DNA from 3 places in the Sphingobacterium sp. UME9 genome. Region 1 is predicted to be linked to each of the others. Evidence: riboswitches for the same ligand, from Rfam matches in the RefSeq annotation. Region 1 holds a riboswitch; each other region holds the start of a gene.
The links. Region 1 has a riboswitch for S-adenosylmethionine ahead of A9970_RS22540 (5-oxoprolinase). Riboswitches for the same ligand answer to the same signal wherever they lie in the genome.
Positions count from the first base shown of each region.

Region 2: it holds a riboswitch for S-adenosylmethionine, as region 1 does, so the genes downstream of both, A9970_RS21305 (5-oxoprolinase) here and A9970_RS22540 (5-oxoprolinase) in region 1, are expected to answer to the same signal.
Region 3: it holds a riboswitch for S-adenosylmethionine, as region 1 does, so the genes downstream of both, A9970_RS25480 (O-acetylhomoserine aminocarboxypropyltransferase/cysteine synthase family protein) here and A9970_RS22540 (5-oxoprolinase) in region 1, are expected to answer to the same signal.

Region 1 covers NZ_LZZP01000013.1:800,959-811,740, forward strand. Annotated here, with positions in the region: gene A9970_RS22520 (TonB-dependent receptor) at 1-964, opposite strand, end outside; gene A9970_RS22525 (AraC family transcriptional regulator) at 1,022-2,032, opposite strand; gene A9970_RS22530 (TonB-dependent receptor) at 2,173-4,602, shown strand; gene A9970_RS22535 (DUF4374 domain-containing protein) at 4,656-5,888, shown strand; SAM-I-IV-variant riboswitch at 6,336-6,429, shown strand; gene A9970_RS22540 (5-oxoprolinase) at 6,462-6,725, shown strand; gene A9970_RS22545 (family 2A encapsulin nanocompartment shell protein) at 6,914-7,837, shown strand; gene A9970_RS22550 (family 2A encapsulin nanocompartment cargo protein cysteine desulfurase) at 7,861-9,579, shown strand; gene epsC (serine O-acetyltransferase EpsC) at 9,658-10,467, shown strand.
Region 2 covers NZ_LZZP01000013.1:520,149-530,930, reverse strand. Annotated here, with positions in the region: gene A9970_RS21330 (TolC family protein) at 1-982, shown strand, start outside; gene A9970_RS21325 (beta-carotene 15,15'-monooxygenase) at 979-2,556, opposite strand; gene A9970_RS21320 (HlyD family secretion protein) at 2,556-3,617, opposite strand; gene A9970_RS21315 (TolC family protein) at 3,617-4,894, opposite strand; gene A9970_RS21310 (DUF3050 domain-containing protein) at 5,159-5,929, opposite strand; SAM-I-IV-variant riboswitch at 6,140-6,233, shown strand; gene A9970_RS21305 (5-oxoprolinase) at 6,300-6,563, shown strand; gene A9970_RS21300 (RagB/SusD family nutrient uptake outer membrane protein) at 6,661-8,178, opposite strand; gene A9970_RS21295 (TonB-dependent receptor) at 8,184-10,782, opposite strand, start outside.
Region 3 covers NZ_LZZP01000013.1:1,500,460-1,511,241, forward strand. Annotated here, with positions in the region: gene A9970_RS25465 (GH92 family glycosyl hydrolase) at 55-2,385, shown strand; gene A9970_RS25470 (homoserine dehydrogenase) at 2,451-3,632, opposite strand; gene metX (homoserine O-acetyltransferase) at 3,670-4,713, opposite strand; gene A9970_RS25480 (O-acetylhomoserine aminocarboxypropyltransferase/cysteine synthase family protein) at 4,747-6,057, opposite strand; SAM riboswitch class I at 6,313-6,425, opposite strand; gene A9970_RS25485 (FUSC family membrane protein) at 6,608-8,635, opposite strand; gene A9970_RS25490 (TonB-dependent receptor) at 8,979-10,782, shown strand, end outside.

The sequences.
Region 1 (10,782 bases):
TGCTCATTTTGGCATTTGTCAGTTCAGTATTAAGCGAAACATTCAGCTTTTCATTGATCTTAAACAGAAAGGATGGTGCCACAACATAGCGTTTGTTGAAACCCCAGTCCATAAAAGTGTTTTCAGACTGATAGGCCGCATTTAAACGAAATAGTACAGATTTATCGCTTGTGAGCGGAGTGTTTACATCCGCAGCAAGACGATGGAGATTGTAGCTTCCAAGGGTGTAATCGATAGCTGTGCGTGCGGTTTCAAAAGGCTGTTTTGTAACAAGATTGATAAGCCCACCAAAAGAAGTTGTACTGTTGCCATATAGCGTACCCGCAGGCCCTTTTATAGCCTCCGAACGTTCAACAACGGCAGGATCAATACCTGACCAATTTGAGGATGCAACGCCATTCCGCATACGCACACCAGTCCAAAACCCACGGAGTACAGTATAGGCAAATCCGTTATTGACGAATCCATAAGCAACCCCTCCTCCAGCAATATTACGTAGCGATTGCTTATAATCTGTCGTAATCTGCTGTTCCATAATCTCCTTACCAACGATGTTGTATACTTGGGGTGTCTCAATATCTTTTAATGGCATACGGGATATATAATCCGATTCCTTTTTCGTCGCCTTGTAATTCCCATTGACGATAATCTCCTCTAATGCGCGGCTATCCTCTAAAAGAACAAATTCAATTCTCATATCGGTGTCCGAAAGTGCTATATTTTGCTCTTGATTTTTTAAGCCCACATAAGACGCTATTACTGTATAGTTTCCGGGAGCAAGGTTATTAAACCTAAATTGACCAGCCTGATCAGCGACGGTAGACTTTTTGTGGTTTTTTAATGTGATGGAAACTTGCGGTGCAGGTTTCCCGTCAGATGTACTGACTTGACCACGGATCGTCAGCTTCTGGGCTAATGAAATCTGTGATACAAATAAAAATGCTATAAAAGCAATTGTTTTCATGATGGTTGTTGATTGAATTAATATGAATAGATATATTGGTTGATGCTTACCACGTGTTTAGTGTGGTAGAAGTCCCTGTTTTTGAAATTTACCTGGAGGTAAACCGAAATGTTTTTTGAATGCAGCGACAAAATTTGTGGTCTCTGTGATGTTTAAAAAAGTCGCAACTTCATTGATATTCATACCTTCCCGAAGTAGTAATATCTTTGCCAATTTCATGCGTTCAGCATGGATGTACTGGTGGATTGAAACACCATAGCATAGCTTAAAATGTTTTTTTAAGTAATACTCACTGATTCCAGCCTGATCTGCAAGTTCCCGAAGAGAGAAGAGGGTCGTAATATGTTTATCAATGTACAATTTAAGCTGATATATGCGATCACGTTCTTCACTGGGGATTGCTCTGTATAGCGGGTGTGTACCATTTTGTAGTTCCAGATATTGTCGAAATTGCTCACTCAGAAGTTCAATTACTTTGCTCTCAAGGTACATATGTCTCAGTTCGGGATAAGCTTCCATTTTAAGGATCTCATTTAGTAAATGATGTATATGTAATGTAATAGGAGCTGACTGTTTAAAAAGAGTATTGGTCTGTCCGCTCATGATATATTCTTTAAAATCAAAGAATGCACTGTCGTTGGGTACATAACGCATAAATAAATCAGTCGAAATAATGATCGATACAAGTTCCTGTGCCTCACCAAGTGGCCAAAAATTCTGATAAGGCAGTGTCGGAAAATGGAAAAGATTGTGATGTCCTGTATCTATCGTTATCAATGTACTGGAGTCAGCAGCTTCATAGCTGGCACTGGTCGATAGGTAAAAGCACATTTCTACACATGGCCTTGTTCCCACTATTTCAAATCGAATAGTCTTTTTTGCCGAAATAAGGATATGTGTGACAAGAATATCTGCCGTGGCAATCAGCCTATTTTGATCAATAACACCATCGAGCTCCTGAGATCTGCAAAAATCTTTTAACTGATTTCGCTCCGTGTTCTTAGCATCTTCTAATGTACTTACAAAATTAATTCCCTTCGGAGACATGCTATTGATCGATACTTTCATCGTTAATATTGTTTTTTTTTAATCAGTTTTTTCGCACAATTCATCATGAGTTCCTATATCCTATTTAATAATTTTGTGCTCGTCAAAGATATTTATAATTAATCTAAATAAGAATAATAATTTATACTTCCCACTATTCTATGGAAAAGACAATCCACAAAAACAGCATAGCATACCTAAGGCATATTCATTTTGCATTTTTTACGATATTTCTTCTTTGTATGTCAGGTCATACGCTCTTTGGGCAATCCTTTAGGCTAGGAGGTACAATAACGAATACAACCGGTGAGCGTATTCCCAATGCTTCCGTGTTTTTAGGACCGGGTAGGCAATCTCAGCACGCAGACAATGAGGGGAAGTTTTACTTTTCACATTTGAAATCGGGTAGTTATACGCTTAAAGTGACCGCTTTGGGCTATAAAACTTATCACTTCGCTTTTAAAATCGGCGAAGTACAGGATCAAAATCTCCGTGTTCAGTTGGAAGCTGCAGATAATTCGCTGGATGAAGTCAATGTTTCTGGAAAGACCGAACTGCAGCAGGCGAGGGAACAGGCTTATCAGGTTTCGGTGATTGATGCAAAGAAATTACACAACACCACCCTTAATATAGCTACAGCTTTAAATAATGTGCCTGGTATTCGGGTTCGTGAAAGCGGAGGCCTTGGCTCCAACATGGAATTTATGTTGAATGGATTCAGTGGAAATCAGGTCAAGTTTTTTATTGACGGCATCCCGATGGAAAATATGGGAAATGCCTTTCGAATCAACAATATACCGATCAATCTCGCCGAAAGGATTGAAGTCTATAAAGGGGTAGTACCCGTAGAGTTAGGCTCAGATGCTTTGGGAGGAGCGATCAATATTGTGACAAATTCGGGTAAGACAAGCTATGTTGATGCTTCCTATTCCTATGGTTCGTTCAACACGCACAAAACATCTGTAAATGCCGCAATAAATACAAAAAAAGGGTTCCAATTTTTGGTTAACGCGTTTCAGAATTATTCAAAGAACAATTATTGGGTGGAAACCGAAAGTACAATTGATGCCAGTGGACAATTGGAAATGGTGCGAACCCGCCGTTTTCATGACCGCTACCGTAATGAGATGCTGACATTGGGCGCTGGCGTGCGTAATAAGGCATGGGCAGATCAGTTTTTAATCGGAATAGACCTCGGAGAGTATGCAAAGGATCTTCAAAATGGAGCTACCATGGAAGATGTATACGGTGAGCGTGAATCCAAAGGTTTGACAATTTTACCTTCCATGAAATATCTGAAACGCAATCTGGGTCTTAAAGGACTCGATCTAAATCTCAGCGGAAATTTTAATTTGGGGCATGATCAAACCATAGACACAGCAAGTAGAAGGTACAATTGGTTGGGGCAGGTGATCAATCCTAAAACCAGTCAGGGTGAGCGCGATCGCATGAACTCCCGCTACAGAAACAATGACGGGGTTTTTACCGCCAATCTGAGTTACCGAATCAACCCGAAGCATTCGTTGGTACTCAATAACAGCTACACGATTTTTAGACGTGTTAGCAAAAATCTTTTAAATGATGCCGATCCTTTTTTTGATAAGCGCCCGAGTTCGTTGCAAAAAAATGTTTTAGGCCTCTCTTACCGATTTGATTATTCCAAAAAGGGAAATGTATCGGCATTTGGCAAATTATATTCACAGCACAGTAAAGCCTTCGGTGTGGTCAATGATGTCGATAATCCTTCCCATCAGGATTATGGTTGGATGCAAAATAATTTTACGACGCAAGGTTATGGCTTCGCAACTACCTATTTTATTCAGCCAAAACTACAGATTAGAGGATCTTACGAGCATGGAATACGTGTACCTACAAGCGGTGAGTTATTCGGCAATATGGACGCTTTGGATCAAAATGTGAGTTTGAGGCCTGAGAATAGCGACAATTTGAATCTTGGGATGATCTACAGCCCATCCTTTAATGATATTCATTTCTTGACGTTTGATGTGGCGGCGCTCTATCGATATTCGAGAGATTTCATACGTACAGAACTCAAGCGCAGTATGAATTCTACCCGCGCCCGTACAGTCAATCTACGTGATGTCAACAACAAAGGGGCGGAGGCCACAATACGGTATAGATATAAAAATGTGTTCAATGTTGGTGTAAATATGAGCTATCAAAATCTCATCAATCAAACCAAATATGAAGGCGGACAAGAAGATATGGTGAGTATCGTCTATAAGGACAGGCTGCCCAATATGCCTTACCTTTTTGGCAATATGGATGCCTCTTACACCTTTAATAAACCTTTTGGCGCAGATGGATCTCTCACCTTTGGATACCAACTTTATTATACGCACGAGTATTATGAAGGCTGGCCGAGCCTTGGAAACGCAAGCACTAAAATCACGATACCAACACAATGGAATCACAACGCAAATATGATTTACAGCTTTAAAGGTGGAAAATATAACCTGACGTTGGAATGCATGAACCTGACTGATGAATTGCTGTATGATCACTTCAAATTGCAGAAACCAAGCCGTTCATTTAATGCAAAATTCAGGTATTTCCTATTTAACATGTAAGTACGGTCAAAATTATAAAATGAAATATTAATGTTTAATCAAAATAGTGTTTTATGAGAATCAATAGATTATTAATTCAGTTAGCTACCTTTTCATTATTAGGCTTGGTAGCCTGTAGCAAAGACAATGTTAATGGCGGAGGAACCCCTCCAGATGATAGTAGCTCAAAAAAATATGTCATTGCGGGCATGTCCGCAACTGCGGAAGAATCCAAACAATATCTTTTCCTGGCAGACCGTCTCGATGAGGGAGAAATCACAGTCAAAGGAAATGGCTATGAGACAGCAGGTGGTACAATGTATGCATTGAACAATAAGGCCGTAACATTTAAATATAATCGGGGTGATCCTGGTAACGCCGAGGTGTTTCAGTTGGGTACAGACAATTTATTGAAAAAGACGGGAGCATTTAACATCAAATCAGTAAATGTCTTTTTACCTTTCAAAGCTCAGGACCACCTTATTGCCTATAATATCGGGCGTTCGTTGACCACACCTGGTACAGCTTACTGGGTAAATATTGCCGATAACCGTGTTGACAAGACCTTGGAAGTAGATCAAAAACTAATCTACGTAGACGGTAAGCATGTTGAGAATTATTTTGGATGGCCATACGCGATGTTTGAATTTGGTGATAAAATTTATGCGCCACTTTCTCCGGCATATGGTGGAACCGGCGTTCAGGATAAAGCTGACTATAAGGATCATGCTTTCGTGGCAATTTTTGATAAGAACCTAAAGTTTGAGAAAACAATCGAAGACAAACGCATGCCTTTTATTGGACAATATTATAATACCATTGGATTGGGACAGGTTTCTACGGGCGATATTTATGCCTTTTCAAATGGGGATGTGGAGTCTAGTAATAACCACTCTGCATTTCTGAAAATTAAAAATGATGCTTTTGATAAGGATTATTATTGGGATGTTGAAGCAGTTGCAAACATGCGAATTCGTGCAGGTTTCTTTATTAAAGACAATAAGTTTGTGTTGGTGATGGTGCCACGGGACGCGAAACAAGCCGAAGCTAGTGGTGTGAAACTGGCCATTGCAGATGTTGTTAAAAAGGAATTCAAATGGATTTCGGGTGTAGACACTAAAATCACCGATCCAGGTTATGGATTTCCGCTCTTTACGACAGATGGTAAATCTTACTTACCAATGCAAGAGGGACAAGCCTCCGTCTCTTACTTATACGTGATCGATGCGGATAATTATACGGCTAAACGTGGACTTAAACTTACCGGTATTAAAGATATCACAGGTGTAGGTATGCTAAAAAAATAATAGTTATATGTGTTGATTAAGAAGGAGGTGGCCCCAAAAGGTCACCTTCTTTTTTTAAGAAGGAATTTAAAATTTCCTTTTTTTAGAGGAAATTAGCAATGATGATGGAAAAACCAATTTGGGGACATGATCCGAATATTCAGGTACAAAGCTTCGCATTAAATCCCAAGAGGTAATTCTATTTGGGTATTCAAAACCAGGAGCTGGTCACAGATAAACTTGCTCAATGTCAATTTGTTTACTCCATTGACAAGTACGCCTAATCTTTAATTTAGATTTAGCTATTTTTTTGTTTTAAACTCTGATAGCTTGTACGCGAAGTAATTAAATGAAAGAGCAATTTGTTACTCTAAAGAGCGAAATGTAGGTGGCTAAAAGCGGATAAAAAATAAATAAAACGATTATTTTCAAAAAGATAAGAGAATTTAAATAAAATCTACTAACTTTATAGAGTATTCAGAATTGCATCGCGCGATACCAACCGAGTAGGATTACCACGGTGGTTAAATAATATGGGTTTCGGCCAAAAAACTGAATACAATTTATAGTTTAACCCTTAAATTTTTAAATTGTATGGCAACAACAAAAAGTCTTTATGAACACTTATCTGAAACGCTTATTCATTATTCGATTAACGAATTAATCCAATTTAATAATGATACGGTGTCGGGCCGGGGGTGGGGATCATCCAAAACGATATTTCGAGCCGCTCTGTTAAGCACCCTTTCCAAAAAGGGCCTTGATCTATCAAGTATTGTTTCGAGAGAAGACGGTTTTACATCGGTAAAACAAGTTGCGGTGAGATTGGAGGACAATAGGCTTGTGCCGATTGCTTAAGAATTAAAGTACTTATTACGACCTTTCTAATTGATTTATTAAACTAAATAATGAGGGGCAGACTGAAAAGTCTGCTCTAAAATTAAGATAGACTTTCTATCCTTCTTTTAAAAAAGAGTCTACTATCGAATTCGCACTCTTTTTCAGGTGTTCTTAATCTATTCCAAATTTCATTAAACTTTTACAATATGAGTGAAAAACTAACACAACAGACCGCCTTGGGCGATGTCGCTGCACGACACCTGGCAATTGCCACCAGAACCGTTCCACAACTTGAAAGTATCTCACCCCGATGGCTAGTACACTTATTGCAATGGACACCTGTGGAATCGGGCGTGTTTCGATTAAACAAAGTTGTCGGCGAAGACAGTATTCAGGTAGACTGTTCCAGACGTGATGAGAGTGTTTTGCCACATACATTTGTTGATTATGACGAAAGTCCACGGGAGTATAATTTAAATGCGGTCAATACACTGATAGACGTACATACGCGGGTTTCTGATCTCTACAGCAAGCCCTATAATCAGATCAGTGAACAGTTACGTTTGGCAATTGAGAAAATTAAAGAAAGGCAGGAGAGTGAGCTCATCAACAATGCTGATTACGGCATCTTGAGCAATGTCGCTGCCAAACAGATTATTAAGACCAGATCTGGAGCTCCTACACCCGATGACCTGGACGAATTGATCACAAAAGTATGGAAGCAGCCTGGATTTTTTCTGCTTCATCCCCTCACCATTGCGGCCTTTGGGCGCGAATGTACACGTCGTGGTGTCCCACCTCCTACGGTGTCACTTTTCGGTTCACAGTTTTTAACCTGGCGCGGCATCCCATTGATTCCCAGTGATAAAGTGCCTATTGTAAATGGGAAGACCAAAATTCTGTTAATCCGCACAGGAGAAGCACGTCAGGGAGTAATCGGTCTTTATCAGCCTAACTTACCTGGTGAACAGACGCCGGGCCTATCCATCAAGTTTACTGGAATCAATGATAAAGCCATTGCCTCTTACCTGATATCTTTATATTGTTCACTGGTCATTCTCGTAGACGATGCTGTGGCTGTATTGGACGATGTTGACATCACACAATACCACAGCTACAATTATAAATAGATCATTCCTTAAAAAATTTTACTATGTCTCATTTAGATATTGATTTCGAAAGATTTCTAACAGAAGAAGCAAATAAGTATTTTAAGGCAATTCCAACGGAAAACCTCGTATCTCGGGATCTTCCCCGACAGGAAATCTATGCTGAAAAACCGGTCTCTAATCCTAAACTGAGAGAATTCCATTTAGAAGATCCAGCAATCGGTTTTCATGATCCAAGTTTTCATAGGGAAAATGCTACTATCCCTGTAGCTGGGAATGGCAGTCAGCCAGGTATTTACAACCCAGTTCTTCCTCTTGCTACTGGCATTGATATAGAACCACAGGTCAATAAATTACCCTTTGCAGAAACGCATGAAAATCCACTTGACACACTAAGAGGGACATTGCAGCAATTAAGTGGTTTTATACACACTGCCCAGATACCACTGGCCGATAGTGCAAATTCATTCTATTTCATAAAGTCAGGGGCTGCCTTTGAAAATACGCCTACCTTGCCTTACGATACGTTGAAATCCCATTTTGACGTTCAGTCAATTCGTCGCGATTTTCCTATTCTCCAAGAAACTGTCCGTGGAAGGCCACTTGTTTGGCTGGACAATGCCGCGACGACTCAAAAACCACAAGTGGTTATCGATAGGATATCGCGCTTTTATCAGACTGAAAATTCCAATATACACCGTGCTGCACATGAACTTGCTGCACGTGCTACAGATGCGTACGAAGAATCGCGAAATGTCATTAAAAACTTTCTAAATGCAAGTTCACCCAATGAGATTATATTTACGCGTGGCACGACCGAATCTATCAACCTTGTTGCCAATAGTTGGGGAGACCAGCATTTAGGTCCAGATGATGAGATTATAATTAGCTATCTGGAACATCATGCCAATATAGTTCCCTGGCAGCAATTGAGTCAAAAGAAAGGTTTTAAGATCCGGGTAATCCCTGTTGACGAGCAGGGGAATTTGCTTTTTGATGAGTATAGCAAACTGCTCAGTTCCCGGACGAAATTAGTCTCTTTTACTCATGTCAGTAATGCGCTGGGTACAATAACACCGGCAAAAGCCATTATTGACTCGGCACATCGTGTAGGGGCCAAAGTACTGTTGGACGGGGCCCAGTCGGTCTCCCATATTGCGATAGATCTCCAATATCTAGATCCCGATTTCTTTGTGTTTTCTGGACATAAAATATTTGGCCCGACAGGCATCGGTGTGCTCTATGGCAAAGAAGACATCCTAAACAATACCCAGCCTTACCAAAGCGGAGGAAACATGATCCGAGATGTTTCTTTTGAAAAGACAGAATTTCATGCTGTGCCCAATCGTTTTGAAGCCGGTACTGGCAATATTGCCGATGCTGTTGGCCTGGGGGCTGCAATCCGATACGTGCAGGCTATCGGTATTGATAACATCTATCACTACGAGCATGATCTATTGGATTATGCGACCAGGTCGTTGAACCAGATCGCCGGGGTTACTTTGATCGGTACAGCGACAGAAAAAACCAGTGTACTTTCCTTTACCCTTTCAGGATACAGCAACAACGAAGTCGGTCAGGCGTTGAATGAAGTAGGTATAGCCGTTCGGACAGGTCATCACTGTGCACAGCCAATCCTGAGGAGACTAGGGTATGAGTCGTCGGTAAGACCCTCCCTTGCCTTCTACAATACACATCAGGAGATAGATCTCCTCGCGTTGACGGTGGAGAGATTGGTCAGTCGAAACAAACGATTTTACTAATTGAAAGTATGGCAGCTGGCGGTTAGGGGGATCGTTTAGCTGCCAGCTTTTTCAGGATATCAGTATAAAAAAGAAGAAATGGAAAAATTTTATAGTACTTTATTTGCCAGACAACAGGCTGCGCATGATATGCCGAGCAACGTTCGTATCTGGGAATGGGCAAGAGATGTATTTCGGCTTATGTTTCCAGAGCGTAATTCGAAAAAGCTGCTTACGGTAGAAGCCGTTAAAGCAACTTTTACAATTTTGGAAAATGAGCTATATGATCTTTTGCTGAACAGCAAAGACTGTATAAGCTGTGATCATCGCGAAATTGTCCAACGTTTTTTTGAAAACCTCCCGCATATCTATCATCTGATGCTTGAAGATGCTCAGGCTATGCTGGATGGCGATCCCGCTGCCAACAATCTAAGTGAGGTTATACGTACTTATCCGGGGTTTCTTGCGATTTGCATGTATCGCATGGCCCATCAGCTCTGGTTAGATCGGGTACCCTTGTTCCCCCGTATTTTGACTGAGTATGCGCATGAACGTACAGGCATAGATATCCATCCGGGAGCGACCATTGGGCGTCACTTTCATATCGATCATGGAACGGGTCTGGTTATAGGCGAAACAGCGGTTATCGGCGACTACGTAAAGCTGTATCAGGGGGTTACTTTAGGAGCCCTTAGTGTTGACAAGGTTTTAGCCGGTCAGCGAAGACATCCGATTATTGAAGATCATGTGATTATTTATGCGGGAGCAACAATATTGGGTGGGAATACTCGTATTGGACATCATTCGGTGATCGGGGGGAACGTCTGGATAACAAGCAGCGTACCTCCAGACACAACGGTGTTCCATAAACCACAGATCCAATTTATCCATTCAAAAGTTGATCGATGAGACTTTTTTGTAAATCTATCCCATGTTATCATCGATATGGATTTGAAGCGATATGGGATACCATTGATTAATGTACTTTTTAAAACAAAAAAGGTTTTCAAACGGGGAGAATGAAAACCTTAAATAACCAATTATAAACCTAAAAAATTTTATGATAATCAAAGATAAATATAAAGAATCACAATTTCAAAAAAAAACTACCTTTTTAGTAGTCTTTTTTTTATATAAACTGTTTTTCTGCTCAGACCTTGCCTGTAACTTCTTATCAAAGTAGGCCTTTATCTTTGAGCAGACTTTAATGTCTTAGCATAACTT
Region 2 (10,782 bases), 280 kb from region 1:
GGCTAAACGAAAAGCCCGGATAAACCTGGCCAAAGATGAAGCCGAGGTAACCCGTTTATTGCTAGCAGACTATTTCCGAAATTTACGTGCCGACGCTACACTCGCATTTTTAACAGCAAAACAGCAGGCATTATTGGTGAAAATAAACCAAAATTCCTATCAGCAACTTAGGCAATTGGCCACATCGGATAGTATCCGTTATAAACTGGGGAGCATCCCTGAAATAGATTTCCGCCAATCTAAATTGGAGGCCGCCAATATGCACAATACGTTGCTGGCAACAGAAGCAACCTGGAAATCCGCCCTTGTAAACCTTTCCTTATTTATGGCAGATAACTCCCTTACGACAACGGCAGTACCCCCAGATGCTTTCGATCATTTGGACCGGGCATACCGCTTAGATGAGCTCGTCAGAGTAGCCCAAAATGACCGCAGCGATCTAAAAGTCGCCCTGCAAAACAAACAGCTTTCACAGCGCCTGCTCCAATTGGCTCAAGCCAACCGGGTAGTAGACCTCGGACTTTCATTTGGCGTCACTCATAATGGAGAAGCACGAAATGAAACTGCCCCAACGCCTCAGTTTACGGCTATAAATGCAGGTATTTCAATTCCGCTAAAGTTCTCGAATTTTAAAACAGGCGATCTTAAAGCCGCAAAATTTAAGATCGATCAGGATGAGATTACCTATCAGGACGTGCTCCTACGCATTCAGATCGAAGTTACGCAAGCGTTCCTCTCCTACCAGGCCGCTCAAAAACAGGTACAGCTATTTGATCGTGCTATGCTATCGGAAGCAAAAGCAATTTTGGAAGGAAAGGTTTACAGCTATAAAAGAGGAGAAACATCCCTACTGGAAGTTTTAAATGCCCAACGGACCTACAATGAAACACAGCTTAGCTATTATGAAGCCCGTTACAATTATGCGATCGCCTTGGTCGAACTCCAACGTACAGCTGGAATATGGGATATTCAGGAGATCTAAGCTGGAGAAATTCTGTTTTTTCCTAGTTTCTTATACATGCTTTTCAAGGAAGGCGAAATCAGTATCAGCAAAAGTATGCTGATACTGATCATGGACATGATCTCATAATAATCCATGGCATACCGCACAAAGGATTGGATCTTGACCCGGTCAGCAACGAGCTTTAAGGCAGCTGTATGTTCCTTATACTGCAGTCCATGCTGCAAGATGCTGACAGATTCCTGCTGCAGATACTCCCGAAATAAGGGATTGCCCACTTCCGTTTGGTCCCTAAAAACCTGCTGGTGCTGGGCATATTCAAACAACTTGAAAAAATTCTGCAAACCGATACTGCTCGTGTAGCCCAGGTATCGGATAGCAAGACATACCGCAGCCGCAGAAGCCCCCAATTGAGGGCTGACACTGGTAATGCAAAATAAGATTGTAGGTACCATAATAAGCCCTACTCCGAGTCCGTGTAAAACTAAGGGTATCCAAAAATGCGCATCATTACCCTGCCCCTCAAAGGAGAAAAACATCCATTGGTGAAACAGCAGCAAGCAACAATAGCCCGAAATCCAGATCCATTTTACGGGGCGTTGCCCAAGCATCCAATACAATGAGCCTAGAACACCAGCGACAATACCAGCGATATTAAACCACTGGATATAGGACAAATGAATAGGATCAAGTTGAATAACCTGTACGAGATATTGATTTGAGATGGTCAAGGAGAAGCGCTCGATATACATCATGTACAAAATCAATAAGCCCAAGAGAAAGTTCCTGTTTTTAAAAATCGCCAAATGAACATACACACGCCTGAGCACCATTTGCCGAACAATAAAAAGAATAAGCAACGCTAGACCTACCCCTAATATGATCAGCATATGCTGATCGTTAAACCAATAAACTTCTTGTCCATACACCATTAAATAGCCAAAACTGACAATCACAAGACTATAGAAAATGCAGCTTGCCCAGTCTAATGAAAACAAAGGGTAAGGGCGTATATGTCGTATGGAGCGCATCGACAGCATAATGAGCAATAAACCTGGTACAAATGATAATGCAGCGTATAGATAGAGCTGATCAAAATTGAATGAATCGATAAATTCAGCCGTGACGAAAGTATTAAATGGGGAGCTGCAGAGTAACATACCAAAAAAGACAGCATAACTTACTTCCTTAGCCCGATCGCTTTTCAACCGTGAGAATATCATGGATATCGATAAGTTTACGGCAGAAGCAAACAACATCCCTTGGAAAAAGCGCAGGCCATATACCCAGCTGATATCGGTGATGCTGTACATCAAAAAGCAATTCAATAGCTGTAGAAGATTAAAAATAATGTAGTACTGCTTGATTGGAAAGTATAAAAAAAAGCGTCGTTCTAAAACGTAGAATCCAACAAAACCAGCATAAAACAAAATGATCAGGAACTGGACATCACTGGGTTGGGCACCGTAAAATCCAGCGGTGACATTTGTATTTGCACCTGGCAGGAAAAATAAGACCATACTCGGCATCAAGCTACTAAACAGGATAAGCTTGATCAACCACTCCGGTACCCATTCTTTAAAAATTCCTTTCACTATTTCTGCTTTTTTGATACCGACACATTCACATTCATTCCCGAAAGAAGCTGTTGCGCTCCCCTTTGCTTATCCAGCTCGATGCGCACAGGTACGCGTTGAACAATCTTCACAAAGTTGCCCGTTGCATTATCTGGCGGCAAAAGGGAGAATGCAGATCCTGTAGCCGGGGAGATGGAAATAATTTTTCCATAAAATTTTTGATCCGGATACGCGTCAGCAACCACCTCAACCCTATTGCCAAGATGCAAATAACGGAGTTGCGTTTCCTTAAAATTAGCCGTTACCCAGGTTGGGGTTTCTCTATTAACGATAAAGCCCAAAACTTCGCCAGCACTTATCATTTGACCTTTTTCAATCGTGCGTTTGCCAATCTGCCCATCGTAAGGTGCGCGAATAACGGTATAGCCGACATCAAGCCTTTTACGGCCGACAGCTGCCGTTAAACGAACACGTTCGGCATCGACCACACCTTTTTTCATATCCACATCATGCACACGTTCCTGTGAAGCCTGTAATTTATGCTTTAACGAAGCCAGCTCACTCTTATACACATCCAACGTCGCTTTTACATCCTCCAGCTGCTGTGCCGTTGCAGACTTTTCCTGAAACAAATAATTATATCGATCATATTCCAACTGTTGCTTGGTTACCCGAGCCTCCCCGGCAGCAATGGAGGTGCGTAAAGATTCATGTTCCGCCTGAAGAATTTCCTTTTGACTATGAAGAACATTGATCTCTGCAGCTTCCTTATTGACGGATGCCGCTACCTGATCAGCCTCATATTTATATTCCTTATTATCAATAAGCAACAAGGTATCACCCCGTTTAACCAATTGATGATCGTGATAATGCACAGAAACCACATATCCTCCCACCCGAGAAACAATGGGATTGATATATTGCGTTACCTGTGCATCATTTGTGTAGATATACCGCAGTCGCATCCATAATGCTTGAGCGCCCCATAACAACAAGGCCAACAAGACAATTCCAGCCAACCAGTTGGTAATTCGAGTGAGTTGTGCCTCCACAACTGTTCTTCGTGATTTAGGTTTCATTAGATAGTACCCTTCAAAAATTCGATAAAATAATAGTGTTTCTGTATCGCAATATGTGCGGTTTCAAGATCAAAAAGTGTTTTTAGGTATTGCATATCAGCATCCAAGAGATCTGTAATCAAAGCCGATGATTTAAAATACCTGTTTTTTATAATTCGTGCATTTTCCTGCGCCAACGCCTTATTGTTTTGACAGACCTCCTGCTGCTTAATAGCCAATTGATAATCCAACAAGGCCTGTAACAGCTGATTTTCCAGAATCTCCTCTTCATGATGGTGTTTTACCTCTTGTCGATCCAATGCGATCTGTGCTCCGCGCACCACGTTTTTATTGAGATAGATAGCCGAGATCGGTATGTTTAATTTGAGTCCTGTGATACTCAGATTATACCAGCTGGGATTATAGGGATACAAGAAAACCTGTGGATTGGCAAAGGTGAATGTACTGGTCAATCCCAACTCAGGAAGATAATTTGATCGTGCCTGTTTGACCGACAACTTCTTCAAAACCACTTCCTGTTCGGATTTTAGGAGGGAAAAAGCATGGCTTCGCGCTTCGGCAACAAGCGCTTCATAGCTGGGGTTTTCCACTTGAAACTGCTCGGGCAGGGGCACAATCTCCGCTGTAATGCCGCCAATAAGCTGCAGCTTCTGATTTGCAGCCTGAATATCATGACCGATCTGCACGAGCAACAGTTCCCGCTTCGAAAGCTCCAACGAAATACGCAAGACGTCACTGTGTAATACCACGCCCGCCTTATACAGATGCTCAATCTCTTTGAGCTGTACCCGTTGATCAGCAATATCCTGTTCAATTAAAGATCGGTTACTATACGACAGTTCCAAATCCAAAAAAAGATTGCAAACCTCCAATTTCGTCTGCGCTGCGGCATTCTTCCAATCGATTCTGGCCAGCTCATTTTCCAATTTTTTGGACTCAATTTTCATTAGGTCCCGATGCCCATTGTAGAGGTTCAGATAAAAATCCAGGCCGCTATCGTACAAGTAATGAATGATATCATGCTGGGAAGGTTTATTTAAAAGACCCTGGTCATACACAGGCATATTACTTGCATAACTAGCAGAAGCTCTGGCGGAAATCTTAGGGAGCAACTCCATGCGTTGCTGCTGTACTGCCACCTCAGTTTCTTTGAGCTGCAAATAGGACTGCTCAATGTATTTACTGTTCTGTAGCGCTTTGTTGATCATGTCTTTCAGGGACATGCGCAAAGAATCGAGGGCGAAGGTGTCCGAAATAGCGAATACTAACAATCCCATGGTTAGTATGCCTTTTGCCCAATAGGGAGGAAAAAAGTTCACGTGTGCTATGTAATTTTTTTGCGTTGCAAACTTAGACACTTATTGGAACTTGGATTTCTTCACAAACGCCAATATGTTATGAAAAAAAGACATTTTTTCATCAATTCAAACAAAAAGACCAATATCTGCCAAGAAGCCCTTACAATATCCTTTTTTACAGCACATAAAAAAGGCCTTTCAAATCATGATTTGAAAGGCCTTTCTCGACGGTATAATAATAGATTATCCGTATAAGGAATCTTCTATTGCATTCCACAACTGTATTCTTTTTTGTAGCGCAATTTTACTGATCTCTTTCATTTCTGTCCATTTAACCTCATCGTCCTTCCCGAGATCTGTGATCATCTGCATCGCCAAAGGCCCGTGCTCATCGCCATCAAGGTCAATATGACGTTGAAAATAATAGATAAAGCTGTCCAGATTGGCTGTAGGGAAGTTTGTTTTAATTTCTTCCAAAATAGAGGTAAACATTCCCGGGATAAGATCTTCGCGTCCAAATGTAAATGCAGCAGCAATTTTATGCACCTCGCCCTCAGCAATCACTTCGAATGTAAAATTCAAAAAGTCTTTGATCCGCTTGTCCAATGTGGTCGTTGCAATGACATCGAATATGTTGTTCGATTTTTTTGCGTGAGCAATAAATTTGTTGACCAGATGAAGGTCGGCACCCATGGCATCCATGGCGTCCAGATACATCTCAAAATGGCTCAAACGGCGGCCATCAATATATTCATCCGACTCCTCAGCCAATACAATTTCGTTGATTAGATAGCGTGTTGATGGATGCTCACTCGCAAACCAAGGTAAAGTCGTACAGGTCAATTTAATCTGTAAAGCTTTTAGTAAAGACATAAAATCCCATACAGCGTACACATGCCCTTCTGTAAAAGAACGTAGATTCTTGATCGTTTTGATCTTACGATACAAAGGGTGTTGCAATAATACCTCGCGTTCGGCAGCAATGTATTCGTTAATTTCCGCAATTCTATTCATGGCGCAAAAGTATTGTCTTATCTCTGTTTTTAAAAGTATTTTCGATGAGATTACAGTAACATGATAAATTTTTCGTCCAGCTATCCGCTTCATAACCAAATCACAGCCAACAACGCGCCTCGCTTTTGACCGCCCTATTCCTGTTGCTAACGTTCATTTACCCTTAAAAACAAAAATATTTTTTATTATAAAAAATAATCTACTATATTTGTAGAGTATTCAGAATTGCATGATGCAATACCAACCGAGTGCAGGCACCGCGGTGGTAAATTAATACGGGTTTCGACCAAAATAAACGTCGCTGAACGATTATTTTCCCAACAAGATCTGGATACAGTTTATGGTTTAATCCTTTAAATTTTTAAATTGTATGGCTACTACAACAAATCTTTACCAACACTTACTGGAAAAATTCAGTTATTACTCAACAGATGAACTGATACAGCTCAACAATGACACCATCTTGGGACAAGGCTGGGGTTCAGCCAAGGCAACCTTTAGAACAGCTTTGATCAGTACGTTCTCCAAAAGAGGACTGGATCTTTCCAACATCATTTCCAAGGAAGACGGTTTTACCTCGGTGAAGCATGTCCCTGTACGCTTGGAACAGAATGTCCTGATTCCTTTACAATAATCGTTATCGGCAAAAAAAGCGCGCATCGAAAGGACTTCGTGCGCGCTGCTGTGGTTGGTTTAGGAAATTGCCGATTTAAAAGAAGGCGATAATCTTATTATTTATAGTTTGGATTCTGAATTAACACACCTGCGCTTTTCTCAATTTCTGTTTGTGGTAATGGCCAGCGGTAAAATTTGTCTTCAAAATGATAGGGCACTTTACTGTCTTTGACCGCATTGAGTACTTCGCCTGCGATATGCCAACGAATCAGGTCGTAATGCCGTAGTCCTTCGAAAGCAAGTTCAACCCTTCTTTCGTGGCGGATACGGTCGCGCATTTTTTCCTTGGTATAACCGGCAGGGAACCCGGGCATCTGAACGCGGCTCCTCAGGGTATTCATGGCATCGTAAACCGATGGGTCTGGTCCGGCGATTTCATTTTGTGCTTCGGCATACATCAATAACACCTCCCCAAACCGCAGTACAACCGCATCCTGTTGGCTCAATGTTGAAAAGCCAAAAGGTAAGTTGGCCGGATCCAAAAATTTCAACACCCCATAACCTGTAGGCCGCGGATTGGACGGTGTATGGATCTTACCGCCGCCAAAGTCAGGATGATCCACGAAAATTGTTTTGCTCAAGCGCGGATCCCTATCTTTGAAGGGATTGGCTCGGTCAGTCAAGGGTGATTCACCATAAGGCAGACCATCTTTGCATTCATAGGTATCCACCAGGTTTTGTAAAGGTGAAGCAGCGATCCAATCGCCTAAATACATGTCCCAGGGGGCTGTATTATTCGGTGCCAGAAAATTGACCGAAAAGATAATCTCGGTATTGTTCTTCTGTGTTGCATCGCGAAAGACATTTTCAAAAGCCGTACTCAGAGTATACTCTTTCATGACATCGGTGCATAAGTCTTTTACCTCTTTCAAGATTGCTAAATCGGGCAGCCCTTTGTCGCCATAAGCCGCAAACAGTAAAACCCGTGCTTTCAAGGCTTTTGCTGAACTTGCGGTCGCATGCCCCCCATTATTGAAATACGGCTTAGCCGCTAAGTTGGCGATCCCAAAATCCAGATCGGCCCGAATCTGTTTTAGGATATTCTCTGCAGTTTCCTTTGGCTGACGCTGATTCTCCAGACTGAGGGAAGTCAGCACAAGCGGCACCTCACCATAAATACTGTACAATTGGAAGTAAACAAAAGCACGGATAAAGCGGGCTTCGGCTTCCATGTTCTTCTTCTCCCCATCGTTCATATCGGAGCCGTTATAGCTCTGAAGCTTCTCGATCAGGCGATTGGCACGTCCTATTCCCACATAAGCATCGTTATAAATTCCGGTTTCATACCCCCCTGTGGTCGGATTTAAATTCCCACCTACGATTTCATTGACGCTACCTGAGTTGAACTGATTGTAGCCATTGTCGGTCAGACAGTCCCGGAAAGGCATCCCATAGGAGAAAGCCTCACTCTGCAACGAGGCATATACCCCCGCCAAGGCATTATCAAAATCCGATTTTTTGCTAAAATAGTTGTCCGAAGCGATCTGATCCAAAGGATTGAGGTCCAAGGCACTGTTACAGGAACCCAAAAATAGTCCGGATAGCATCAACGCTGTTATAAATTTCTTTTTCATAGCACTTAAAAGTTAACTTGTACACCAAATGAATAAATCTTGTTTTGTGGATACTGCACCAGATCACCATTTCCATAGCGTTCAGGGTCCAAGCCCTTAAATTTGGTCGCAGTAAGGAGGTTATCACCCGAAAAATAAACCCTTAGGCGGTCAATTTTATATTTTTTCAACAGCCCTTCAGGTAAAGTGTATCCGAACACAAGATTTTTCAACCTGAAGTATGAAGCATCCTGTATAAAATAGCTGGAAGCACGGCTGAATTTCTCTGGAGCACTCCAACCCCAATAAATACGGGGCATCGTTGTCGAAGGGTTTTCAGGTGTCCAACGGTCTAACCAATCTTTTGTCGGCGGGCTACCCTGTACAAATGGCGTTACGCCCCAGCCCGAAACATAGGATTTGACGCCATATACTCCTTGTAAAAGAGCCGAAAAGTCAAAGCCCTTAAAACTTGCACTTAGATTAAAACTATAGTTCAGTTTTGGATCTACACCGGAAATAATTGTTCTGTCGTTCGCATCTATTTTTCCGTCCCCATTGACATCCCGATACTTAAGATCTCCTGGTAGTGTATTATCATTAAACTGCTTAGGCGCGCCCGCTACTTCGGCATCGGATTGAAATATGCCGATGACTTCGTAGGTGTAAAAGCTGTCCATCGCATAGCCATTTTTTTTGATCGTATAGCCGCCGATTTCAGGCTCGCCAAATTTGACCAGCTTGTTTTTGAAACGATCGAGGTTTGCACCGAGCTGATAGCGTAAACCTTCCAATGCTCCCGTAGTAATCTGATTACGATAAGTAATTCCCAACTCAACACCTTTATTCTCGACAATTCCATCATTTACGTAAGGTGCTCCCAAACCAACGATTGCAGTAATCTGTGACTGCCTTAGAATATCAGTCGTCCTCTTTTTATACCAGTCAAAGGTGATATCTAAATTTTTAAACAGACTCAGGTCCAATCCCACATCGGTCATCGTTGTTGTTTCCCATTTAATAATCGGGTTGTTTAACCCTTGTTGAGCGACACCTGAATTTAGCGTACTATTATCAAAAGAATAATTTCCGGTAAGTCCCAATACGGGTTGATACGGATAGTTGCCGGTATTCTGATTTCCGAGTTGGCCCCAAGATCCACGGATCTTCAAATTATCCAGCCAACCGGAAGCGAATTCCTTAACAAAAGATTCTTCCGATACACGCCAGCCTGCAGAGAAAGAAGGAAACGCTGCCCAACGGTTTTTACCGTAAAACTTGGAACTACCATCGTAGCGCATATTGGCTTCCAAGAGGTATTTCCCCTGATAATCATAGTTCAATCGGCCGAAATAAGAGATCAGCGCCCATTGGTTGGCGGTTCCGTTTGCCCGTTGAATATCCGATCCCCCCGCATTTAATTCCGTTAGCGTATCGTCGACAAAATTCTGTCTGAAGCCCTGGAGGTAGGTATACTTACTTTTTTCAATGCTATATCCGGCCTGAGCTTTGAAATGGTGTGCGCCAAACGCGCGATCATAGTTGAGGTAAGTAAATAAATTGGTGTATATCGTTTGCTGATCCTGATCCGTAAGGCCCTTTCCAAGATCCAGTGTTGTTCCCAGCGTGCCCGTATGGTAGTAATATTCATCCAACGTTGATTTATAATCCTTGTACTTGTCCATATTGAAATTATAGGCACCTTTGGTATACCAGGAAAGACCTTTAAACAGCTGTACCTCCATCCAAGCCTGTAAATTGGCTGCATAGTCATCGGTATTGTACGTGAATTTCCGATCCAATACGGCCATAGGATTTTTATTGTTGTACTCCCAGTCGTAAGCTTTGTAAGTATATCGCCCGCTACCATCCGGCAAAAATGGGCCATAGGTTGGTGCCTGCGACATGGCCGAAAGGAACAGGTCTTTGGATCCGCCTGGAATAGATTCGGTATGTCCTGTTTTGAGCAAGATATTTGTTCCGAATTTAATACCTTCCGAGATTTTGGTCGTCAGATTGAGACGGGCGGAATAACGGTCGTAGTTAAAACCTTTGATCATTCCATCCTGATTGACATAACCCAAGCCAACATTAAAGGTTGTCTTCTCGTTTCCGCCCTGGATACCAAGATTATGGGTATAAGTGGGTTTCGTTTGGAAAATAAGCCCCAGCCAGTCCGTATTTGGATATTTTACAGGATCGTTGCTATTGCGATAGGCAGCAATCACATCGGCGGGATATAGGCCATCGTTGAGATTGGAATTCTTACGTGCTTCGTTGTATAATTCCATATACTGCGCCGAATTGGTGATCAGATCAAACATTTTCGTGGGCTTATAGATACCCACATTTCCGTCATACTGAACGGTTGTTTTTCCCGATTTCCCTTGTTTTGTCGTAATCAGAATAACGCCATTGGCTGCACGCGAACCGTAGATTGCTGCGGAGGCTGCATCTTTCAGCACACTGACATTTTCGATATCATTGGGATTGACGTCGGAGAATTTGCCCTGCACACCATCGATGAGCACCAGGGGATCTGATCCGGCGCCGCTAAAGGTGCCCTTACCACGAATGCGGATGGATACGCCTTCATTGCCCGGTTCTCCCGAGCCCTGATTGATT
Region 3 (10,782 bases), 700 kb from region 1:
GTTTATACATACTAATTTTTTTTGTAAGTTTGCTGTAGAACCTAATTGAGAACAATGGTAAAGCATATCATTTATTATTTTTGTAGTTTATTTGTTAGTACGGCAGCTGTTTTCGCACAGCAGAAAACAGATTTGACCGTTTTTGTAAAACCTAATATTGGATCCGTCCATAGCCGGTATTTCTTTTATACACCAGCAGCAGTACCTTTTGGAATGGCTAAGCTCGCTCCGAGCACAAATGGAAGCTATGGGAACAAGTCGGGCTGGGAAGCTGTGGGGTACGATGATAGGCATGGGTCAATAGAAGGGTTCGCTAATTTTCACGAATTCCAGGTAGGCGGAGTGGTATTTGCACCGTCCGTTGGAAAATTGAAGACAACTCCTGGTCAACTTGATCGTCCACAAAGCGGCTATCGTTCTGCTTTCGATAAGAAAGATGAGTTTGCTACTTCTGGCTATTACCGCGTCAAGTTAAAAGATTATAATATACTTGCGGAGCTCACTGCAACCAAGCGCGTCGGTTTTCATCGGTATACTTTTCCAAAAACTGAAGAAGCCAACCTTATTTTCGATATTGGTCATGTTATGGGGGAAAGTGGCCCAGTCGTTGATGCTGAAGTGAATTATGACAAACAGCACGTCTGGGGATATGTGGTTACCAATCCTGTATACGTACAAAAATATCAGCAGGGTGCTCATGTTAAGATGTTTTTCTTCGCGGAGATAAACAAAGAGCCTAAATCTTTTGGAACATTTAGAGATTCCACGACTTTCGATCAACATAGCCGTATAAAAGGAAAGGGGGCGGGCTTGTTCCTGAAATTTGATACCCAAGTAGGGGAATCTATCGAAGTCAAGACCGGTTTGTCTTATACATCTGTGGAAAATGCACAACTGAATTTGCTTAAAGAAGCGAAGGATATGTCGTTTGATATTGCAAAGAGAAATGCCTTGCAAACCTGGAATAGTGAACTGGGAAGAATTTTGGTGGAAGGGGGCAAAGTGGACGACCGCATTAAATTTTATACTGGATTGTATCATGCTTTACTTGGTCGTGGGCTTGCAAGCGACGTCAATGGTGCATATCCCAAAAATGATGGCTCGGTAGGGCAGATTGCTCTAAATAAACAGGGGCAACCTATTCATCATCATTATAATACCGATGCGATCTGGGGTGCATTTTGGAATTTGACACAGTTGTGGTCCATTGCTTATCCGGACTATTACAACGACTGGATTCAGAGTCAATTGTTGGTCTATCGCGATGCCGGTTGGTTAGGAGACGGTATTGCCAACAGTAAATACGTTTCGGGTGTAGGGACTAATTTTACAGGTTTGGCAATTGCAGCGGCGTATAATGTGGGTATTCGTGACTATGATGTGAATCTTGCCTATGCTGCGGTGCGTAAAAATGAATTGGAAGCGAAGGACCGCCTGCCTGGAGCAGGAAAGTTAGATGTAGGAGTTTTCGTTCGCAAGGGCTATTCACCCTATATAAAAGATGATAATGGTAGTCCCGAATTAATGACCAATGGATCTCCTTTTGGTGCTTCGCATACCTTGGAATATGCTTTTTCTGCCGGTGCAGCCGCACAATTTGCAAAATCATTGGGGCACCAAAAAGACTACATTAAATTTCAGGGATTATCCGATGGATGGCGCAATCTGTACGATGCCACGACGAAGTTTATGCGACCAAAGGATAGTACTGGACGATTTATTTCAAACTTTAACCCTTATGAACCATGGCGTGGATTTCAGGAGGGAAATGCTTGGCAGTATACCTTCTATGTTCCGCATGTCCCACAAGAATTGGTTAAACTGGTTGGAAAGGACCTGTTTAATCAACGGTTGGATAGTATTTTTACGGTGTCGCAGAAGAATGTGTTTGGAGGCGGTACACAAATTGACGCTTTCGCAGGGATTGAAAGTCTTTATAATCATGGTAATCAACCAAACCTGCATATCTCTTGGCTGTTCTATTTTTCTGGTAGACCTGATTTAAGTCAGAAATGGGTACGGGCAATTTGCAATGAGTTTTATGGTAATGATGCAATACATGGCTATGGCTACGGACAAGACGAAGACCAAGGACAGCTTGGAGCATGGTATGTCTTGTCGAGTATCGGTCTATTCGACGTCCGAAGTCTCACCACCGAGAAGCCCGCACTTCAGATTGGCGCGCCACTTTTCGATCGGGTAACGATACAATTACCGGAGAAATTAAGAAAAAATAAATTTATCATTCAGGTGAAGAAAGAGCAGCCCAATAGTTATATTGTTGATCAGGTTCGGTTGAATAACCGCCTGTGGAAAGGTTGGCAGCTTCCTTTTGAACGCCTGGTAGAAGGTGGGATTTTAGACCTCAAGTTGAAAGACAACTAAATTTAAGCAATAAAAAAATAGCCCCATTCGGGGCTATTTTCAAGGTAGGTTGGTTTGTTGATTGCCTACGCGATTTCAGCAATAAAATTGCCCTCTTGATCCAAATCAGCTTTGTGAGCTGCGATTTGTTGAAGATTAATATGTCCTATGACATATTTGAAATCTGGTGCGTAATATCGTTCTGTGATTTCACTGAAATTTAACTTTTCAATCAGTGTATCATCTGTGTATCTCAAATAAACCTTAATTAAATAATCTTGGCTATAATTTAATGTGCTGGATTCTAAATGTTTTTTATATTCATAACGGTATCCATAGCGAAGGGCAGCGATATCCGATAGCACAGCAGAGCCCGTCGGGTGTCCACCTGCTCCTTTACCATAGAAAAATTGCTCGTCTGCAAAGGCAGCTTTTACCAATACACCATTGTTCTCATTTTCTACATTATAGAGCATGCTCTCTTTGCCTACTAGGCGTGGTAATACATAAAGTACAACTTTGTTGCCATCGATCTCTTTTGCTGTTGGTATCAATTTGATCTTGAGGTTCTTTTCTTTAGCAAAACGAATATCTTGCTGTCCCAATTTGTCAATACCAATATTAAAGACATCGTCTGGTTTGACATAGATTCCGTACGCATGGGAAGCAACAATACATACTTTAAATTTTGGGTCAAATCCGCCTACATCAAGGGTGGGATCTGTCTCTGCAAAACCAAGTTCTTGCGCTTTCTTTAAAGCGTCTGTATATTGCTGGTTTTCATTGAAAACTTTAGATAAAATATAGTTGGAAGAGCCATTAAAAATACCGCTGACAGAATGAAGTAATTCATTGTCATAGTACTCTTCTAAATTCCGTATAATGGGAATACTTCCGCAAACGGCACCTTCATACAATAAACTGGTGCCATATTCATGTTGGATATCAACCAGCTCTTCCAGGTGGCTGGCAATCATTTTTTTATTGGCAGATACCACATTTTTTCCCGATTTCAAGGCACGAACAGTTAGTTGATAGGCTGCTTCGGCATCATCTATTAGTTCGACAACAGTATTAATTTCTGGGTCACCTAAAATTGTTTCGGCATCGGTAGAAAATAAATCTGCTGGTAGCGAGCGCTTTTTATCTCCGTTTTTAATGACAAATTTTTTGATTTCCAAATTAAGATTTTTGGTTTTGATGATATCGTAAAGACCTTGGCCTACTACACCAAACCCAAACATCCCTATTGTTAATTTATTACTCATATCTTTTCTTAAATTCTCTTATATATTATTTATTCTCTTATACTAATTCGTTTATGTATTCTTTTTGTTCCCGCAGAAAGTTGCTGATGATTTTTGTGAGTTTTTTTGTTTCGATCAAAAATCCATCGTGGCCATAGGTAGATTCAATCTCCTGATAGTAGGCATTCGGAACATGTTGAGCGATGAATTGTTGCTCTTGTGGAGGAAACAACAAATCTGTATTGACGCTCAGTACTAAAGTTGGACAGTCAATGCTCGCTAAAGCGGATTCGATAGATCGTCTTCCACGACCTAAATTATGGCTGTCCATTGCTTTGGTTAGGAAGTAATAGCTGTACGCATTATAGCGTTTCACCAATTTTTCACCCTGATAGTTTTGATAGGAGGATGCTTTATAATGATCGAGTTTTTCGTTATCATCCTCCTTTTGTGTGTTGGCATACGTTGTATAGTTGCGGTAAGACAACAGTGCCATAGCGCGTGCAACTTTTAAACCCTTAGCTCCACCATCGGGATGATTAGCGTAAAAGGTTCGATCAGTTGTTATGGCAAGACGTTGACTTTCATTGAATGCAATACCCCATGGTGAATGGACGGCATTTGTTCCAACGACGATTAGATGGTTGATGGCTATACTGTGCGATACGGCCCATTCCAATGCTTGTTGACCGCCCAATGAGCCGCCAATAAGGATTTCTATTTGTTTGATATCCAGGTGGTCTGCAAGAAATTGATGTGCATTGACCAAATCCCTTACTGTAAATTCAGGAAAAGATAGGTAGTAAGGCTGTCCAGTAGCTGGGTTTACAGATAGCGGATTACTGCTATTATATGCTGATCCTATGACATTGGCGCAGATAATATAATAATCGTTTGAATCAAACAATTCACCTGTTCCAAAAAGACCGGACCACCAATCCAGTACATCTGCATTAGCCGTAAGTGCATGGCAAACCCAGATCACATTACTGCGATCTGCGTTGGGTTTGCCAAATGTTTCATAACTGATTTGTAAATCAGTAAGCTCTCTTCCATTTTCAAATACAAAAGGCTCCGGGTGCAGATAAATATGCTTACTCATTTTACGTTTACGTTTTAAGCCGAAAAAATCTGATTATTTAATTTTATCAAAAGCTTGTTGTAAATCAGCTTTGATGTCATCAATATGTTCTATTCCTACAGAAAGACGTAATAAACCTTTGAACACTCCAGCATTGGCTTGATCTTCATCACTCAATTGTTGGTGAGTAGTCGCTGCTGGATGGATAATCAATGACTTCGTATCGCCAACATTGGCCAAGTGACTGATTAATTCTAAGCTGTCGATAAAGCTATTGGCCTTCTGTGCTGCGTCACCCTTGAGCTGGAAAGAAAGCACCGCACCATAGCCATTTTTAAGGTATTTTTGTGCGTTAGCGAAGCTCGGAGAGCTTTTTAAGCCCGGATAGTTTACTTTTTCTACCTGTGGATGCGCCTCAAGCCATTTAGCTACCTCTAAAGTGTTATCTACATGGCGTTGCACCCGTAAAGACAGCGTTTCAAGCCCTTGTAATAATAAGAATGAATTGAAAGGGGAGAGTGCTGGCCCGAAATCCCGAAGCCCTTCCACACGTGCCCGAATGGCAAATTGAATATTTCCAAACGGTCCGCCTTCACCGAAAACTTCGGAAAAAACTAAGCCATGATAGCCTTCAGATGGTTCGGAAAATTGAGGGTATTTTCCGTTGCCCCAATTGTAGTTTCCGCCGTCGACGATGACACCGCCAATGCTTGTGCCATGTCCACCGATCCATTTAGTAGCCGATTCAACAACCACATTCGCACCGTACTCCAAAGGTTTAAATAAATAACCCCCAGCTCCAAAAGTATTATCGACGATTAACGGTAAGTCATATTTTTTTGCTACGGCAGCAATTTTCTCAAAGTCTGGAATATTGAAACTTGGGTTTCCAATTGTTTCAACATAGATGGCCTTTGTTTTATCATCAATGAGGGCTTCAATTTTATCTGCCTCGGCGTCCGTTGCAAAACGAGCTTCGACGCCCAGGCGTTTAAAAGAAACTTTAAACTGGTTGAATGTACCGCCGTATAAGTTGGATCCGGCAACAAAATTGTCACCACTTTCCAAGATATTATTTAATGCAATAAACTGTGCTGCCTGGCCAGATGCAACAGCAACAGCAGCGACTCCACCTTCCAGTGCCGCAATACGTTGTTCGAAAACATCCGTAGTAGGATTCATAATCCGTGTATAGATATTGCCGAACTGCTTTAAAGCAAATAAGTTCGCGCCGTGTTCGGCATTTTCAAATACAAAAGATGTTGTTTGATATATAGGAACTGCTCTAGATCCCGTAGTAGGATCAGCGACTTGGCCAGCGTGAACCTGAAGAGTTTCGAATTTTAAATTTTTGTTTGAAGACATAATATATCAGATTTTAAGGGTTCAAAAAGAAATTGCTAAGTAAAAAGAGAAGCATACACACCTCGTTGAAGGGTCTGTTAAATCTTTATCCAAGAAAAAGGAAATGATTTTTAACAAGCATGGAAGTGCATATGCATACGCATTCGCATCAATACAGTTGTACGATGACTTACACTTTCGCTTATCGTGTGGTTCACTTGTGTTGAACCTGAATTTTTAATGGACTTCAGTAGTTTAATAATCATTGTCTTATGTCATTTATATGCTCCAAAACGATATTGTTTTGGACAGGAATTGGCACCTTTTCAAACAAATTGAAGGTTGCCAGTGGGTCATTGAGCCAGTCTCTCGCCACTTCTTTATAAATCAAGACCTACTGATTAAGGGAGGTGTTGATTAGAAATCTTCTTTCGAAGACGACACAAATATAAACTCTTTTTTTATTAAAGCAAAAGAAAAGCTATTTTTTAGTTAAAGGAATTTTAAATAACATACCGATCGGGATCGCATATCGTCGGATGAAACCGGATAAATAACTGTCAATCGGGTATTATGATTTCTTTAAGTTGATCCGTTCCGCAATTTGATTTAAATCTGTTAAAAGAGGTTTAAGTGCATCAATTCTACTATGGATATCATACGCTAGGTGGCGATTCGTCTTTTTGCTTAACGATAGTGAAAGACCCACCAAATGGGAGTTGACCTGATAAGAGAGTGCTTGAAAATGGTGGATATGTGACCAATCCATCCATTTGTGTTCGGGTTCTTTTTTCATTTGATTTATAGCGTCTGAAAATAGCGCCATGGCAGTCTGCGCTTTTTTGCGAGCCAGTCGTATATCAAAAGAACTTTGTTTCTCGTCCGACAGACGGTTATTGATGGTTTGGAAATAATGCTCGTTGTAAAGGGATACCTCTTTTGCCAGCTGAACCATGCCTGTGCTTTGGCGTACAGGTATCAAGAAATAACCTGCTATAGCCAAGAATGCTCCAATGAGTGTGAAAAGTATTCGGCTGCCTAAAATGAGATTGATATTGCCTTCAAACAAATTGAGCGCAATCACAATTCCCAAGGTAATAAAGATGACACTGACCATATAATTAGATCGGTTGAACAAAAAGAATCCGAAAAGACCTAATGCAGCTATGGTAAGGAGAGCTGGGAGAAAATGAATAGAAATTAAGCAGAATATACCAACTATTATACCCGAGAATGTGCCTACAATACGCTCTATATTACGCTTTTTTGTCATTGAAAATGCTGGTCTGGCAACAATGGCGATCGTCAGTAAGATCCAATAGGTATATTTAAAATCCAAAAATAAAATACCGATCAATGCGCCTGTTCCAAAAAGAAGAGCCATTCGAACTGCAAATCGGAAAAGCGGGTTATTCAGATGGAGTTTACTTTTTAGATCAGCAAGATTGCGCAAAGGTCGATTGATAAATTGCTGGTACTCACTGCTGTCAATCTTATCCTGAATTTCCTGATTTTGATAAAAAGCTACCTGAATTCGGCTGAGTACTTCAATAATTGCTTCGATGTTGCTTATGATCGAACCTAATATACTTTTTGCTTGACTGGCCTGCTGCTCTTGAATTTCTTTTAAATCCTGTAAGAGGGCATTTATTTTAAAGTTATTATGATATAATTGATGCGCATACCGAAACCTCTTGTTAGGTTGTGAAAAGCTATCAATTTCTAAAGCTAATAATTTGATTGTGTGACGAATTAAAGGGAGGCTGCCTGTGTCTGCAAGATTTTTGCGAATCGCATCATAGTCGTGATCAAGCGCAATGATTAACTCATGGAGGTCAATTAATCCATAAACTTGACTGAGCCAATAATTGCTTTTATGCCACTGTTGGCTTATGATTTTTTTTTCTCGAAAAAGAAGGGACCTGATTTGTTCCTGTTGTTCGCTGATCTGGCCATGAATTTTGCCTACGCGGCTGTACGTTATATTCAAAGGAATATCGGGATCGTAAGACTGTGATCGTATCAATAGAAATTGGGACAATCCATGAAAACCATTGGCCATCGCATGTTTTAGCGAGCGATAAGGTTGTATATAGGCTTGTAAAAGGCTAAAAAAGTAGTATATAATGGAACCTGTTGTAATCTGTAAACTAACCGCAAAGGGGTGTTGCGGGGCCATTCCTATAACAAAACTCATGAGAATCAATGTCATGTTTCCAATTGCAGCATAACGAGCTCCAAAAAGACCGTATAACGTACATATAAAACCGGCCGCCGCTAGCAGTATAACCAAGGGCCAATGATACGGAAATACAATCGCTGTAAACAAGGATGCAACAAAGAAGGTGGGAATACATACGAGAGCAGAAGAAAGTTTATCTTTTCTGTTTCCAGGAGGATCTGTGAGTGTTGTTAACAACGATCCGACACCGATTCCAATAGCCGTGCTCGCTTGCGCTCCCAATAAATAGATCGCCAAACTTGGCAAGATGCTGATGGAAACATTACGTAATGCGTCTCCAGAATGCTCGCCATGCATAAATCGTATCATAAGGATATAAATACGGTAGAATCTTTTCTTCAATGATACAGTGCTCATTAATCAGTTTACTAATTTTCTGTGCAAAAATACAAATATTATGCTTAATATTTTTTGTATACAATTTATTTGTTTTGATTTTAGTTTATTTTTTGAATTTTTATTTTGATTCGATGTGCTTTTCTTGCGCTGTGCTTTTTGGAGATTCAAGATTAGCTGGGATGATTTTACCGGCTTTAGCATCGATCAGTGAAGGATATGGTTTACCGATGTTATTTGGTTGTCTACCGAGTGAATCGGACGATCTATCTATTTCTACTGGTCAACGTGTAATGAATACACGAGGTTTGTTGTCATTATTATGAAGTTGACTATCTAATCGATAGCCTAAAGAAATTACATTATGAAACCACAAAAAATTAAATTGCTCTTATTTTCTCTTATTTTATTCCTGTTTTCTATTGCCGGACCCGTTTCAGCACAGTCTGACGGAGGGGAATTACGTACAGTCGTTGTTGGACAAGACAATCAGCCTATTGTAGCTGCAAATATTTCACTGTTTCGTAAGCCCAATGATATCTTGTTAAAAGGAACTTTATCCAACGAAAATGGAGAAATTGTGTTGTCTGCGATCCCCGAGGGCAAGTATAGCTTACAGGTGTCCACAGTAGGGTATGCTGTTTATCGTTCTGCTGAAATGGTCCTGAGTGTGGGAGATCTCAAGGTGCTGGATACCATTCGTTTACAGGTAGAAAGTAAAGTGCTGAGTGAGGCACAGGTGATCGGTAAGAAACCATTGATTGAAAGTCATCTTGATAAAGTTGTCCTCAATGTTGAAAACAGTATTTTGGCAACAGGGAATAACGCATTGGAACTCCTGCAAAAGGTTCCAGGGGTAACTTTAGACAATAAAAAGATCAATCTACGTGGAAAAAGTAATGTGATTATCATGATTGATGGTAAGCCTACTTATCTTTCTGCAGATGAAGTATCGCGATTATTGGAAAATACAGCTTCCAATGCAATAGCATCGATCGAAGTACTCACCAATCCACCCGCAAAATACGATGCCGCAGGGAATGCAGGAATTATTAATATTAAGACAAAGAAGAATACGCAATTTGGAAGTAATGTTAGTTTAAACCTCAATTTAGGGCAAGGTAAATATACAAAGGCGGATGGCGGCTTTCTAATAAACCATCGTAACAATTGGGTGAACTTATTTTCTTCCTATAACTACGCAAATGCCTTAGGATTTAATGATTTAGATATCGATAGGGCTGTAGATACCAAAACTGGGACGACTTTTTTTAATTCGGATTCTTATTCGAAATTCCGTTATCGAGGCCATAATTTCAAATTTGCGGCAGATTTTAACCTGGGGAAAGAGGAGGTCATTGGATTTGTGGTTAACGGTAACGTAAGTAATGGCCATTCAACACGCGAGGGAAGCAATCTGATCGCCTCTCAAAAAGGAAAGCTTGATTCGATTGTATTAGGAAGCAATTTGTCAGATTTTAAATACCATTACCTCACTTATAATCTTAACTATAAAAAGACATTTGATACCTTAGGGACTGAATTGACCGTTAATGGGGATTATTCATATTCGAAAAATAATGACAATAGCACTGTTGGAAACCGTTTTTTGGACGCAAATTGGGAAGAATTTAAATCACCGAATATTTTCCGGAATGATATGCTTTCTAAGACAAAAATTTTGGTTTTTAAAACCGATTTTGTGCATCCTTTTAATAAAACGACGAAACTTGAGGCGGGCTTAAAATATAGCCGTGTAAAAACAGATAATAATTTGTTATACGAAGATCAGGATCAGCAAGGCGAGTTTGTGCAAAATAATGGTCAAAGTAATCAGTTTTTGTATAATGAAAATATAGCTGCAGCTTATTTCAGCCTAAATAAATCATTCGGAAAGTTTTCGGTACAAACTGGACTGCGTGTTGAAAATACGAGCTCCCTGGGAAATTCGGTGACGCTAGGGCAACAAACAAAACGGACCTATACCGATTTTTTCCCATCAATATTTGTACAGCAACAGATTAATGATAATCACAAGCTTGGTGCGAGTTATAGCAGACGTATTGACCGCCCTGATTATGGGTCATTGAATCCCTTTGTGTATTATTTGGATCAATACACGTATCAGTATGGCAACCCTTATTTAAATCCACAATATACTAATTCGT